DNA from 3 places in the Pseudomonas sp. 18173 genome. Region 3 is predicted to be linked to each of the others. Evidence: predicted binding sites of a transcription regulator. Region 3 holds the regulator's gene; each other region holds the start of a gene.

Region 1 (4,169 bases), on a different contig from region 3:
TCTGTTGCAGCATCAGACGCTCAGGGCTCCACCAGTAGCCGGTGTAGATCAGGCTGGCGTACTTGGGCATCAGCTCGTCCTTGAGGTGAGCCACTTCGCGGTCCAGGGTGATCGATTCGATCGCACGGTGGGCACGCAGCATGATGGTGCCGCCCGGAGTTTCGTAGCAGCCACGGGACTTCATGCCCACGTAGCGGTTCTCGACGATGTCGAGACGGCCGATACCGTGTTCGCCACCGATACGGTTCAGGGTCGCCAGCACGGTAGCCGGAGTCATTTCGACGCCGTCCAGCGCGACGATGTCGCCGTTGCGGTAGGTCAGCTCCAGGTACTGCGGCTTGTCTGGAGCGTTTTCCGGGGAAACGGTCCAGCGCCACATGTCTTCTTCGTGCTCGGTCCAGGTGTCTTCCAGCACGCCACCTTCATAGGAGATGTGCAGCAGGTTGGCATCCATCGAGTACGGGGATTTCTTCTTGCCGTGGCGCTCGATCGGGATCGCGTGCTTGTCGGCGTAATCCATGAGCTTCTCACGGGACAGCAGGTCCCATTCGCGCCAGGGAGCAATCACTTTCACGCCTGGTTTCAAGGCGTAGGCGCCGAGTTCGAAACGAACCTGGTCGTTACCCTTGCCGGTAGCGCCATGGGAAATGGCGTCAGCGCCGGTTTCGTTGGCGATTTCGATCAGGCGCTTGGCGATCAGCGGACGAGCGATGGAAGTACCCAGCAGGTACTCGCCTTCGTAAACGGTGTTGGCGCGGAACATCGGGAAAACGAAATCGCGCACGAACTCTTCGCGCAAGTCGTCGATGTAGATCTCTTTGACGCCCATGGCCTGAGCCTTGGCGCGTGCAGGTTCGACCTCTTCGCCCTGACCCAGGTCAGCGGTGAAGGTCACCACTTCACAGTTATAAGTATCCTGCAGCCACTTGAGGATCACCGAAGTGTCCAGGCCGCCGGAATACGCCAGAACGACCTTGTTTACGTCCGCCATGCCATCACTCCACGGGGTTCTACGGAAAGCCGGGAAGTCTACCGCTCATGCAGAATAATTTACAGTGGCGCGACAGCTTATGACGACGAAGCGACAGATTATGTCGAGAGGGCGACGATGACCAAATAGTCAGGAAGTGGCCGAAGTAGCCGCCTTCGTCGCTTGCGGGGCGACTTGTTCCGCAGGTGCTCCACGCTCCAGGCGTACCGCCACCCGTCGGTTCTTCGCACGGTTGGCGTTGTTGGTATTAGGCGCCAGCGGATAACGTTCGCCATGGAACCGCAGGGTGATTTGCGACTCCTGGATGCCGTTGGCCTTGAAGAACTCCATCACCGCCAGGGCCCGGCGCCGCGACAGGTCGCGGTTGGTCAGGCGGTTGCCGCTGTTGTCGGAGTGCCCGTCGAGTTCGATGTGATTGACCGTCGGATCGGCCTTCATGTACTCCAGCATCACCTGCAATTTGGCCTTCGCGGCGCTGTCGAGCTCGATTCCGCCGCCAGGGAAGCCGACTTCGGATTGCTTCACCTGCTCGAAGTTCTGCGGCAACAGCTTGGCCACGCAGCTTTGGTAATCGGCAAACGCCTTGGTGAACCTGACCGGCAGCAGGCGCACTTCCGACACCCGACCATCCCCCGAAGAATGGCGAACCACCGGGCTGCGGCCGTCCATCAATCCGCTGATCAGGCGTCCGGCCTGAACCTGTGAACTGTTAAATAACACATTGCCGCTGCCGATTCTTACCGTGCCCAGATTGATATCGTCACGCCCCGGTTGCCACGGTGCAGCAGCGGCCAGCAAGGTCGCCGAACCGCCGCCGATCATCGGGTTGTAGGTTTTCAGACGAAAAGTCGCCTGCTCGCCGGCACGACGCACGAACTCGCCCGAACCGAAGTCGGTAATCGGCTGAGCCAGGCGGCATTCGAACTTGTCACCTTCAACCGTCCACTCAATGCTCTCCAGACGGGTCTGGAAAGTGAGCGCCATCGCGGGAAGGCTGGCAAACACACTGAGCAAGGCTAAATAACGCTGGCGCACGGGAGGCTCCACTGGCTTCTACAACTAAAAGACCGACACACATATGTTAACGGCATACCTGTTGGATATCGGAAGCTTCCCGTAAAACTTGATAGCGAGTGCCTGCAAGTGTCTTTTCCGGTAGCATTCCCCTGAGTTTGACCCGCCTGGAATCCCCTCATGTCCGACCGCCTGACCCTGCTGCGTCCCGACGACTGGCACATTCATCTTCGCGATGGTGCCGTGTTGACCAATACCGTCGCGGATGTCGCGCGCACCTTTGGCCGCGCCATCATCATGCCCAACCTGGTTCCACCAGTGCGCAACGCGGCCGAAGCCGACGGCTATCGCCAGCGGATTCTCGCTGCCCGCCCGGCCGGCAGCACGTTCGAGCCGCTGATGGTCCTGTACCTGACCGACCGCACCCAACCCGAGGAAATTCGCGAGGCCAAGGCCAGCGGATTCGTGTACGCCGCCAAGCTGTACCCGGCCGGCGCGACCACCAACTCGGACTCCGGTGTTACCAGCATCGACAAGATTTTCCCGGCACTCGAGGCCATGGCCGAAGTCGGGATGCCGTTGCTGATTCACGGTGAAGTCACCCGTGGCGATGTCGACGTGTTCGACCGCGAAAAAATCTTCATCGATGAGCACATGCGTCGCGTGGTCGAGCGCTTCCCGACCCTCAAAGTGGTGTTCGAACACATCACCACCGCTGACGCCGTGCAGTTCGTCAACTCGGCCCCGGCCAACGTTGGCGCGACCATCACCGCGCATCACCTGCTGTACAACCGCAACCACATGCTGGTGGGCGGGATTCGGCCGCACTTCTATTGCCTGCCGATCCTCAAGCGCAATACCCACCAGGAAGCCCTTCTCGATGCAGCCACCAGCGGCAGCGAGAAATTCTTCCTTGGCACCGACTCGGCACCCCACGCCCAGCACGCCAAGGAAGCGGCCTGCGGCTGCGCCGGTTGCTACACCGCCTTTGCTGCCATCGAGATGTACGCCGAAGCCTTCGAACAGCGCAATGCGCTGGACAAGCTGGAGGCCTTCGCCAGCCTCAACGGCCCGCGGTTCTATGGCCTGCCGGCCAACACCGATCGCATCACCCTGGTCCGCGAAGAATGGACCGCCCCTGCCAGCCTGCCGTTTGGCGAGCTGACCGTTATCCCGCTGCGCGCCGGTGAAAAACTGCGCTGGCGCCTGCTGGAGGAACACGCGTGAGTGAAGACCATTTCGATGACGAACTGGAAGGCAATGGTGGCGGAGGCGGTTCGCGTCATCCAATGGCCGCGCGGTTTCGCGGATACCTGCCGGTGGTCGTCGACGTAGAAACCGGTGGCTTCAACTCGGCCACCGACGCCCTGCTGGAAATCGCCGCGACCACCATCGCCATGGATGAAAAGGGCTTTGTCTACCCGGATCACACCTACTTCTTCCGGGTCGAACCGTTCGAAGGCGCGAACATCGAAGCGGCGGCCCTGGAGTTCACCGGGATCAAGCTCGATCACCCGCTGCGCATGGCTGTGAGTGAAGAGTCTGCCCTGAACGATATCTTCCGCGGCGTGCGCAAGGCCCTCAAGGCCAATGGCTGCAAACGGGCGATCCTGGTCGGGCATAACAGCAGCTTCGACCTGGGCTTCCTGAATGCGGCGGTTGCGCGCCTGGAGATGAAGCGCAACCCGTTCCATCCGTTCTCCAGTTTCGATACCGCCACGCTCGCAGGCCTCGCGTACGGCCAGACCGTACTGGCCAAGGCGTGCCAGGCAGCGGACATCGACTTCGACGGACGTGAGGCTCACTCGGCCCGTTATGACACCGAGAAGACGGCAGAGCTGTTCTGCGGCATCGTCAATCGCTGGAAGCAGATGGGCGGTTGGGAAGATTTCGACGATTGATGTTGCAGGAATCGCTGGTTTATCCCGCACATAAAAAAACCGGCCTCGATGGCCGGTTTTTTTTGTATCTGGAACGTACCTTACAGAGCGGCAGCGTGCTCGGTCAGGTAAGCCGCAACGCCTTCTGGCGAAGCGTTCATGCCTTTGTCGCCTTTCTTCCAGTTGGCAGGGCAGACTTCGCCGTGCTCTTCGTGGAATTGCAGGGCGTCGACCAGACGCAGCAGCTCTTCCATGTTACGGCCCAGCGGCAGGTCGTTGATGAT
Region 2 (4,169 bases), on a different contig from region 3:
GCACGCTGGGCCTTCTTGGTCAACACCACGATGTCGATACGACGGTTGACCGGGTTAAACGGATGCTCACGATCGAACAGCGCCGACGAGGCATAACCGACCACACGCGCCACCTGCGCATCCGGATAACTGCCCGCCACCAGGGCACGCCGTGCGGCGTTGGCACGGTTGGCCGAGAGCTCCCAGTTACCGAAATCACCGGTACCGGTGTAGGGCTTGGCATCGGTGTGACCGCTGATGCTGATCTTGTTCGGCACCGCCTTGATGGTGTCGGCCATGGCCAGCAGGATGTCTTCGAAATACGGCTTCAGACGGGCCGAACCCGAATCGAACATCGGGCGGTTTTCCGCATCCATGATCTGGATACGCAGGCCATCCGGGGTGATTTCGAACAGGATCTGATCCTTGAATTTCTGCAGCTGCGGGTTCTCGTCAACCTTGTTCTGCAGTTCTTGCAGCAACAGTTCGAGACGTTCCTTTTCAACCTGCTCGGCCATGCCTTCGACCTGGTCGGTATCGACGGTAACCTTGTCCGGCTGCGGCTGGGACTTCACCTCGGGGTTGAGGGTGTTTTCCGGCGCCAGGGTCGGCGTGCCGCCCAGATCAATGATGTACGGCGTACCGCTTTCGGAAAAGCCGATCGGGTCCTTGAAGTAACCGGCGATGGCAATCTTCTGTTCCGGTGTGGCGGTGGACAGCAGCCACAACACCAGGAAGAACGCCATCATCGCCGTGGCGAAGTCGGCGAAGGCGATTTTCCAGGCGCCTCCGTGATGCCCGCCGGCGTAGCGCTTGACGCGCTTGATGATTATCGGCTGATTGTTCTCCATGGCTTAGCGACCGCGAACCGCTTGTTCCAGCTCGGCGAAGCTAGGACGGTGCGCCGGGTACAGGACCTTGCGCCCGAACTCCACGGCCAGCGATGGCGGCATGCCGGAAGCCGAAGCCACCAGCGAGGCCTTGATGGCTTCGTAGACATTCAGCTCTTCCTTGGCATCGTGGGCCAGGGAGTGAGCCAGCGGGCCGAAGAAACCGTAGGCGGCGAGAATACCGAAGAAGGTACCGACCAGTGCTGCACCCACGTGCAGGCCGATGGACTTCTGGTCACCTTCACCCAGCGAAGCCATGGTCACCACGATACCCAGTACCGCCGCGACGATACCGAAACCGGGCATGGCGTCGGCGATGCCGTTGACCGCGTGGGATGGGTGTTCCAGGTCTTCCTTGAGGCTGAACAGCTCCATGTCGAACAGGCCTTCCAGCTCGTGCGGAGCCATGTTGCCGGAGGACATGATGCGCAGGTAATCGCAGATGAACGCGGTCATGCGCTCGTCCTTGAGCACCGCCGGGTACTTGGCGAAGATCGGGCTCGCAGCGGCATCTTCGATGTCGCCTTCGATGGCCATCATGCCTTCACGGCGGCTCTTGTTGAGGATCTCGTAGATCAGGCCCAGCACTTCAAGATAGAAGCCGTGGTTGAAACGTGAACTGAACATGCCCAGGGACTTCTTGAGCACGTGCATCGTCATGTGGCCGGGGTTGGCCTGCAAGAATGCGCCGAGGGCCGCACCACCGATAATCATGACCTCGAAAGGCTGGATCAGGGCGGCAATCTTGCCGTGGGAAAGCACGTATCCGCCGAGCACGCTCGCGAATACGACGATGATGCCGATAATTTTAGCCATAGGTAGGAGAGTACTTACTGAGTCGGGTTCAAGGTCATATTCGGAAGTTAAAAAATCTCTTCTTCTACTTATCGGCAAAACTGCGCCAGACTATAGCCAGTTCAGGCGAAAAGCCAATTTGACCCACTCCGGGCCTGGGTAATGCTGACGATGATCGCCTCCAACCATGGTTAACGAAACGAACGTTCCAACGCCAAAACCGACGACGCTCGAAGGCTGGGTCAAGCTGCTCGATGGCGTACGCCTTCCCGTCCCGCAAGCCAGCCACGACCTTGTCTGCAAGGCCATCCGCGACAATCGCAGCTCGCTGCGCGACATCGCCGACCTCATGCAAGGCAGCCCGGCCCTGGCCTTGAGCGTGATTCGCGAAGCCAACCGGCACACCCACGGCAGCATGACCGAGCCTGCGGAAAACCTCGAGATCGCGATCAATCGCCTTGGCCTCAAGCGCACCGAAGAACTGCTCGCGCGCTTGCCCGCCGAACCCCAGTCCGAGATTCCCAAAGCCTTGCGTCAGCTGCAGATGATCAGCCAGCACGCCACGCAACAGGCCAACGGTTTTTTTGCCAGTCGCCTGGCGCGCCTGTGGCAGGACATCCACTGGGGTAGCCTGCTGTTCCTTTCGCCCCTGTGGCCGTTGGCGCTGACCCATCCAGAACTGCTCGAAGACTGGGAGCTGCGGGTCATCCATAAAGGCGAGTCGGCACGCAAAGTCGAACAGCAACTGTTTGGCGTCCGCCTGCTGGACATCGGCCAGGCACTGGTGGAAATCTGGCGCCTGCCGATCTGGGTGCAGCAAGGCTATCGACTGCTGCTCACTGAACAGCGGGAACTGGTGAAAGTCCTGCGCATTGCCCGTGACAGCGAGCATCCTCTGCGCCAGCAGAACCGCCTCGATGACGATCCGACGCTGCGCCGCTGGCTCAATCAGCCGGCCAATACGGTGCTGCTGGCCAACGGGCTGGCACTGTCGGCACAGCACGCCTGGGACAGCCCGCACAGTGAGCGCTGGCAGTACCTGACCAGCCTTTACCTGCAAATGCCCATGGACGAGGTGCAGCAGCAACTGCACCAGCAAGCCGCCAACAGCGCTCGCCAGCATGCCATGCCCGATCTCTGGCACCCCGCCGAAGCGCTGATCTGGCCGTGGGGCATGAACCGCATCCACGCCGGACTGCTGCCGGCCGCGGCACCCACCGCCGAAGACCTGGCGAAATGGCGCAAGCAATGCGCCGAACTGCTGGTCGAGCCGAGTCGCTTTACCAACGCCATGCACCTGACCATCGCCGCCCGGGACGCCCTCGCAGCCTGTGGCATGCGTCGGGTGATGATCCTGATGGCCGACCGCACCCACGCCAACCTGCGCGTGCACCAGACGACTGGCCTGCCGAAAGAGGCGGCCGGGCTGAACTTCGTGGTCAGCCAGAGCAAACTGTTGCAACGCCTGCTCGCACAACAGGCCCAGGTCCGCCTGACACCCGCCAACAACGTACAATTCTCGGCCCTGTTGCCCAACGGCCTGCGCTCGCAGTTCAGCGGCGAACACCTGTTGCTGCGCTCGCTGGTCAATAATGGCCGGGTGATCATGATCGTTGTGGCGGATCAGGGCGGTGGGCCGTTTTCGGAAATTTCCGTGCAGGCCTTCGGCAAAACCGCACAATGCATCGAAAAAGCCCTGCACAGCTTTAGCAACCGAGGCCAATAAGCTGCGCTACAATCCTCCCTTTTGTGCTCTGGAGACCTCACATGTCTGACTTCTCTGGCTTGCCGCTGGTGATCGAGCCGAGCGACTTGCTCCCTCGCCTCGACGCCCGCGAACTGATTCTGGTGGACTTGACCAGTGCCGCCCGCTACGCCGAAGGGCACATTCCCGGCGCACGATTTGTCGACCCCAAACGCACCCAACTGGGTCAGGCGCCCGCCCCCGGGCTGATGCCCCCGCAGGCAGCACTCGAAGCGTTGTTCGGTGAGCTGGGACACAACCCCGATGCGGTCTACGTGGTGTATGACGACGAAGGCGGCGGTTGGGCCGGACGCTTTATCTGGCTGCTGGATGTCATCGGCCACAGCAAGTACCACTACCTCAACGGCGGCCTGCCGGCCTGGCTGGCAGAGGGTTCGCCCATGTCGATCCAGATCCCGCCTGCCGTGGGTGGCCCGGTTGCATTGACCTTGCACGACGAACCCACCGCCACCCGTGAATATCTGCAAAGCCGTCTGGGCGCCGCCGACCTGGCCATCTGGGATGCACGTGGGCCGCTGGAGTATTCCGGCGAGAAAGTCCTGGCAGCCAAGGGCGGCCACATTCCCGGCGCGGTCAATTTCGAATGGACCGCCGGTATGGATCAGGCGCGCCAGTTGCGCATCCGCACCGACATGCAGCAGATCCTCGAACAACTCGGGATCAGCAAAGACAAAGAAGTGATTACCCACTGCCAGACCCATCATCGGTCCGGCTTCACCTATCTGGTGGCCAAGGCTCTC
Region 3 (4,169 bases):
CCTGGGGCGCATACTCAATGTCTCGGTGACCCACGTCGATCCGGGCCAGTCCCTGGTGCAGGCGCTGGATCCATTGCTGCGCAAGCGCGTGGTGCTGATCGATACCGCGGGCCTGCAGGCCAGCGACCCGGCCCTGCGCATGCAGCTCGAAAGCCTGGCCGGTCGTGGCATCCGCTCGAAAAATTATCTGGTATTGGCAACCACCAGCCAGAAACAGGTTCTAACGGCCGCTTATCACAGTTACAAGCGTTGCGGGCTCGCTGGCTGCATCCTGACTAAACTGGATGAAACGGCGAGTCTGGGCGAGGTGTTGAGCCTGGCCATCAGTCATGAGTTACCCGTGGCCTACCTGACCGATGGCCCGCGGATCCCGGATGATTTGCATCTGCCGCGCCGTCATCAGTTGGTCAGTCGCGCCGTCAGCGTGCAAATGCAGGAAGAACCCAGCGAAGAAGCCATGGCTGACATGTTCGCTGACATCTACCACAGCCCGACCAAGCAGGTTGGCTGAGGTAATTAATGAATAGTTTTTGTACCTACATCGATGGTCTGCCATGCATTGTTCCGTTAGCGAACGCGCAGCCAGTAATGTGGCCTCCGTCTATGCAAGACAAGGTAAAGAAATAACATGGGCAGCATGCATCCCGTACAGGTGATCGCGGTGACCGGCGGCAAAGGTGGCGTCGGGAAAACTAACGTGTCAGTGAACTTGTCCCTGGCTTTGGCTGAGCTTGGCCGGCGCGTCATGCTGCTGGACGCCGACCTGGGACTGGCGAACGTCGACGTTCTGCTGGGCCTGACACCCAAACGTACCCTGGCCGACGTGATCGAGGGCCGCTGCGAACTGCGCGACGTACTGCTGCAGGGGCCTGGCGGCATCCGTATCGTTCCGGCCGCATCGGGCACTCAGAGCATGGTGCATCTGAGCCCTGCGCAACACGCGGGCCTGATCCAGGCCTTCAGTGATATCGGCGACAACCTCGACGTATTGGTGATCGACACCGCTGCGGGCATTGGTGACTCGGTAGTCAGTTTCGTTCGCGCCGCCCAGGAAGTGCTGCTGGTGGTGTGTGACGAGCCGACCTCGATCACCGATGCCTACGCGTTGATCAAGTTGCTCAATCGCGACTACGGCATGAACCGCTTCCGGGTCCTGGCCAACATGGCCCAGAGCCCGCAGGAAGGGCGCAACCTGTTCGCCAAGTTGACCAAGGTCACGGATCGTTTCCTCGACGTCGCCCTGCAATACGTCGGCGCCGTGCCCTACGACGAAAGCGTGCGCAAGGCCGTGCAGAAACAGCGCGCCGTCTACGAGGCTTTCCCGCGTTCCAAGTGCTCGCTGGCGTTCAAGGCCATCGCGCAGAAAGTCGATACCTGGCCGCTGCCGGCCAACCCGCGCGGGCACCTGGAGTTTTTCGTCGAGCGCCTCGTGCAACAGACAGCAGGACCCGTGCTATGACAGCAAGCGGTTACAACCTCTATAAAAAATCGGCCCGTGATGCGCAGTACGAGCTGATCGAGCGTTACGCGCCGCTGGTTAAACGCATTGCCTACCACTTGCTGGCGCGCTTGCCGGCCAGTGTCCAGGTCGAAGACCTGATCCAGGCCGGGATGATCGGCCTGCTTGAAGTGTCGACCAAATATGACGCCAGCAAAGGCGCCAGTTTCGAGACGTACGCGGGCATTCGAATCCGCGGCGCCATGCTCGATGAAGTGCGCAAGGGGGATTGGGCGCCACGTTCGGTTCACCGCAATACGCGCATGGTCAGCGACGCCATCCGCTCGATTGAAGCGAAAACCGGCCGTGACGCTAAAGATCACGAGGTTGCGGCCGAACTCCAATTGAGTCTCGACGATTACTACGGAATTTTGAACGACACCCTGGGCAGCCGCTTATTCAGTTTCGACGATCTGTTGCAGGATGGCGAACACGAAGGGCTGCACGAGGATGGCGCGAGTGCTCATCTCGAGCCGTCACGCGATCTGGAAGATGAACGCTTCCAGGCTGCGCTGGCGGATGCGATTGCCAATTTGCCGGAGCGTGAGCGACTGGTGTTGGCGCTGTACTACGACGAAGAGTTGAACCTCAAGGAAATCGGTGAGGTCCTGGGGGTCAGCGAATCGCGGGTCAGCCAGTTACACAGCCAGTGCGCGGCCCGTTTGCGGGGGCGTTTGGGGGAGTGGCGAGCGCGCTGAAGGCAGTGTGGGGACACTGCGAACGAGGCTGGTGTGGTGCTGAACTGCACCGGTCGCGATCTGTTGTGCTCCAGACAGTCATTGAGTGCTTTGCCGGATTGATTGAAATGGCGCGTCCAGGTGCTGGGCGCGTTTAAGACTGCTTGGAGGTCGAATTGGACAAGAACATGAAAATCCTCATCGTTGATGACTTCTCAACGATGCGGCGGATCATCAAGAACCTGCTGCGTGACCTTGGGTTCACCAACACCGTCGAGGCCGACGATGGCACTACCGCCATTCCGGTGCTCAACAGCGGAAGCATCGACTTTCTGGTAACGGACTGGAACATGCCTGGCATGACCGGTATCGACCTGCTGCGCCACGTGCGTGCCGATGAAAAGCTCAAGCACCTGCCGGTGTTGATGGTGACCGCTGAAGCCAAGCGCGAGCAGATCATCGAAGCGGCCCAGGCTGGCGTTAACGGCTATGTGGTCAAACCCTTCACGGCCCAGGCGTTGAAAGAAAAAATCGAGAAGATTTTCGAACGCATCGGTTGATGAGTGCGCCACGGGGGAGCTATGGGCAATAACGAAACTTCATTGGGCGATTTCGAATCGACCCTGAAAAAACACGCCGTCGAATTGGTCGCAAGCCTTGAAAAGGGCAAGTTCGGCGACGCCGTGCAATTGATCCATGAGCTCAACCAGACCCGTGACCGCGGCCTGTATCAGGAAGTGGGCAAGCTCACTCGCGAGCTGCATAGCGCGATCGTCAATTTCCAGATTGACCCGCACATGCCGCAAGCCGAAGAAGTGTCGCAGATCACCGATGCCACCGAGCGCCTGGGGTATGTGGTCAAGCTGACCGAAGCCGCGGCCAACCGCACCATGGATCTGGTGGAAAGTGCCACGCCGCTGGTCAATGGCCTGGCGGATGAAGCCCAGGCCTTGAGCGCGGACTGGGGGCGCTTCATGCGTCGCGAAGTCGGTGCGCAAGAGTTTCGTGAACTGGCCCGGCGGGTCGACGGGTTCCTGGCGCGCAGCGGCACGGACAATCGCGCGGTGTCGGGCAACCTGAACGACATCCTGCTCGCCCAGGATTACCAGGACCTCACCGGGCAAGTGATCAAGCGTGTGACCCAACTGGTCACCGAAGTTGAAAGCAACCTGCTCAAGCTCGTGCTCATGGCCAGTCAGGTGGATCGCTTTGCGGGCATCGAACATGACCGTGAAGCGATGCTTGCTGAAAAAGATCCACAAAAACATCTCTCTCAGGGTGAAGGTCCGCAGATTCATGCCGATAAAAGAGAAGACGTTGTGTCCGGTCAGGACGATGTGGACGATTTGTTATCCAGCCTGGGTTTTTAGAATTTTAGAACTTTAGGTTTTTGGGTTTTTAGACCTGTAGGAGCACACCCTTAATGAGCTTCGGCGCCGATGAAGAGATCCTTCAGGATTTCCTGGTTGAGGCCGGCGAAATTCTAGAGCAACTGTCCGAACAACTGGTCGAGCTGGAAAGCCGTCCGGATGATGCGGACTTGCTCAATGCAATTTTTCGCGGTTTTCACACTGTAAAAGGGGGCGCCGGCTTCCTCCAGCTCAACGAGCTGGTGGAGTGCTGCCACATCGCCGAGAACGTGTTCGACATCCTGCGCAAGGGTGAGCGTCGCGTCGATTCGGAACTGATGGACGTGGTTCTCGAAGCGCTGGACGCGGTGAACAGCATGTTCAGCGAAGTCCGCGAGCGCAGCCCGATCACGGCGGCGACACCTGAACTGCTTGCGGCGCTGGCCCGTCTGGCCGAGCCGCAATCGGCTGACGAGGTGGTGTCTGCACCCGTTGTCGCTGCGGTCGAAGCGCCTGAGGCAGAAGCCGAGTCGGGCGATATCACCGACAATGAATTCGAACAACTGCTGGACTCGCTCAATGCCGTCAAAGCTCAGGCCGAGGCGCCGGCAGCTGTTTCTGCGCCGGTCAGCGATGCTGCTGCCA

Evidence for each region. Region 3 encodes FliA, which starts transcription of late flagellar genes. Its sites were predicted from a motif close to CTAAAGTTTNNNNNNNNNNNGCCGNTAA; they were not measured.
Region 1: the regulator FliA is predicted to act here: its motif matches at 2,092-2,119, upstream of ACLD1X_RS01145 (flagellar protein MotY).
Region 2: the regulator FliA is predicted to act here: its motif matches at 1,754-1,781, upstream of motA (flagellar motor stator protein MotA).

Annotation. Positions count from the first base shown of each region.
Region 1 covers NZ_JBKFTN010000001.1:252,090-256,258, forward strand. Annotated here, with positions in the region: gene ACLD1X_RS01140 (argininosuccinate synthase) at 1-991, opposite strand, end outside; gene ACLD1X_RS01145 (flagellar protein MotY) at 1,121-2,026, opposite strand; gene pyrC (dihydroorotase) at 2,186-3,232, shown strand; gene rnt (ribonuclease T) at 3,229-3,906, shown strand; gene ACLD1X_RS01160 (peroxiredoxin) at 3,987-4,169, opposite strand, start outside.
Region 2 covers NZ_JBKFTN010000003.1:192,468-196,636, forward strand. Annotated here, with positions in the region: gene motB (flagellar motor protein MotB) at 1-830, opposite strand, end outside; gene motA (flagellar motor stator protein MotA) at 834-1,685, opposite strand; gene ACLD1X_RS04785 (HDOD domain-containing protein) at 1,852-3,390, shown strand; gene rhdA (thiosulfate sulfurtransferase) at 3,432-4,169, shown strand, end outside.
Region 3 covers NZ_JBKFTN010000017.1:52,148-56,316, reverse strand. Annotated here, with positions in the region: gene flhF (flagellar biosynthesis protein FlhF) at 1-511, shown strand, start outside; gene fleN (flagellar synthesis regulator FleN) at 629-1,459, shown strand; gene fliA (RNA polymerase sigma factor FliA) at 1,456-2,196, shown strand; gene ACLD1X_RS19300 (chemotaxis response regulator CheY) at 2,364-2,735, shown strand; gene ACLD1X_RS19295 (protein phosphatase CheZ) at 2,757-3,545, shown strand; gene ACLD1X_RS19290 (chemotaxis protein CheA) at 3,599-4,169, shown strand, end outside.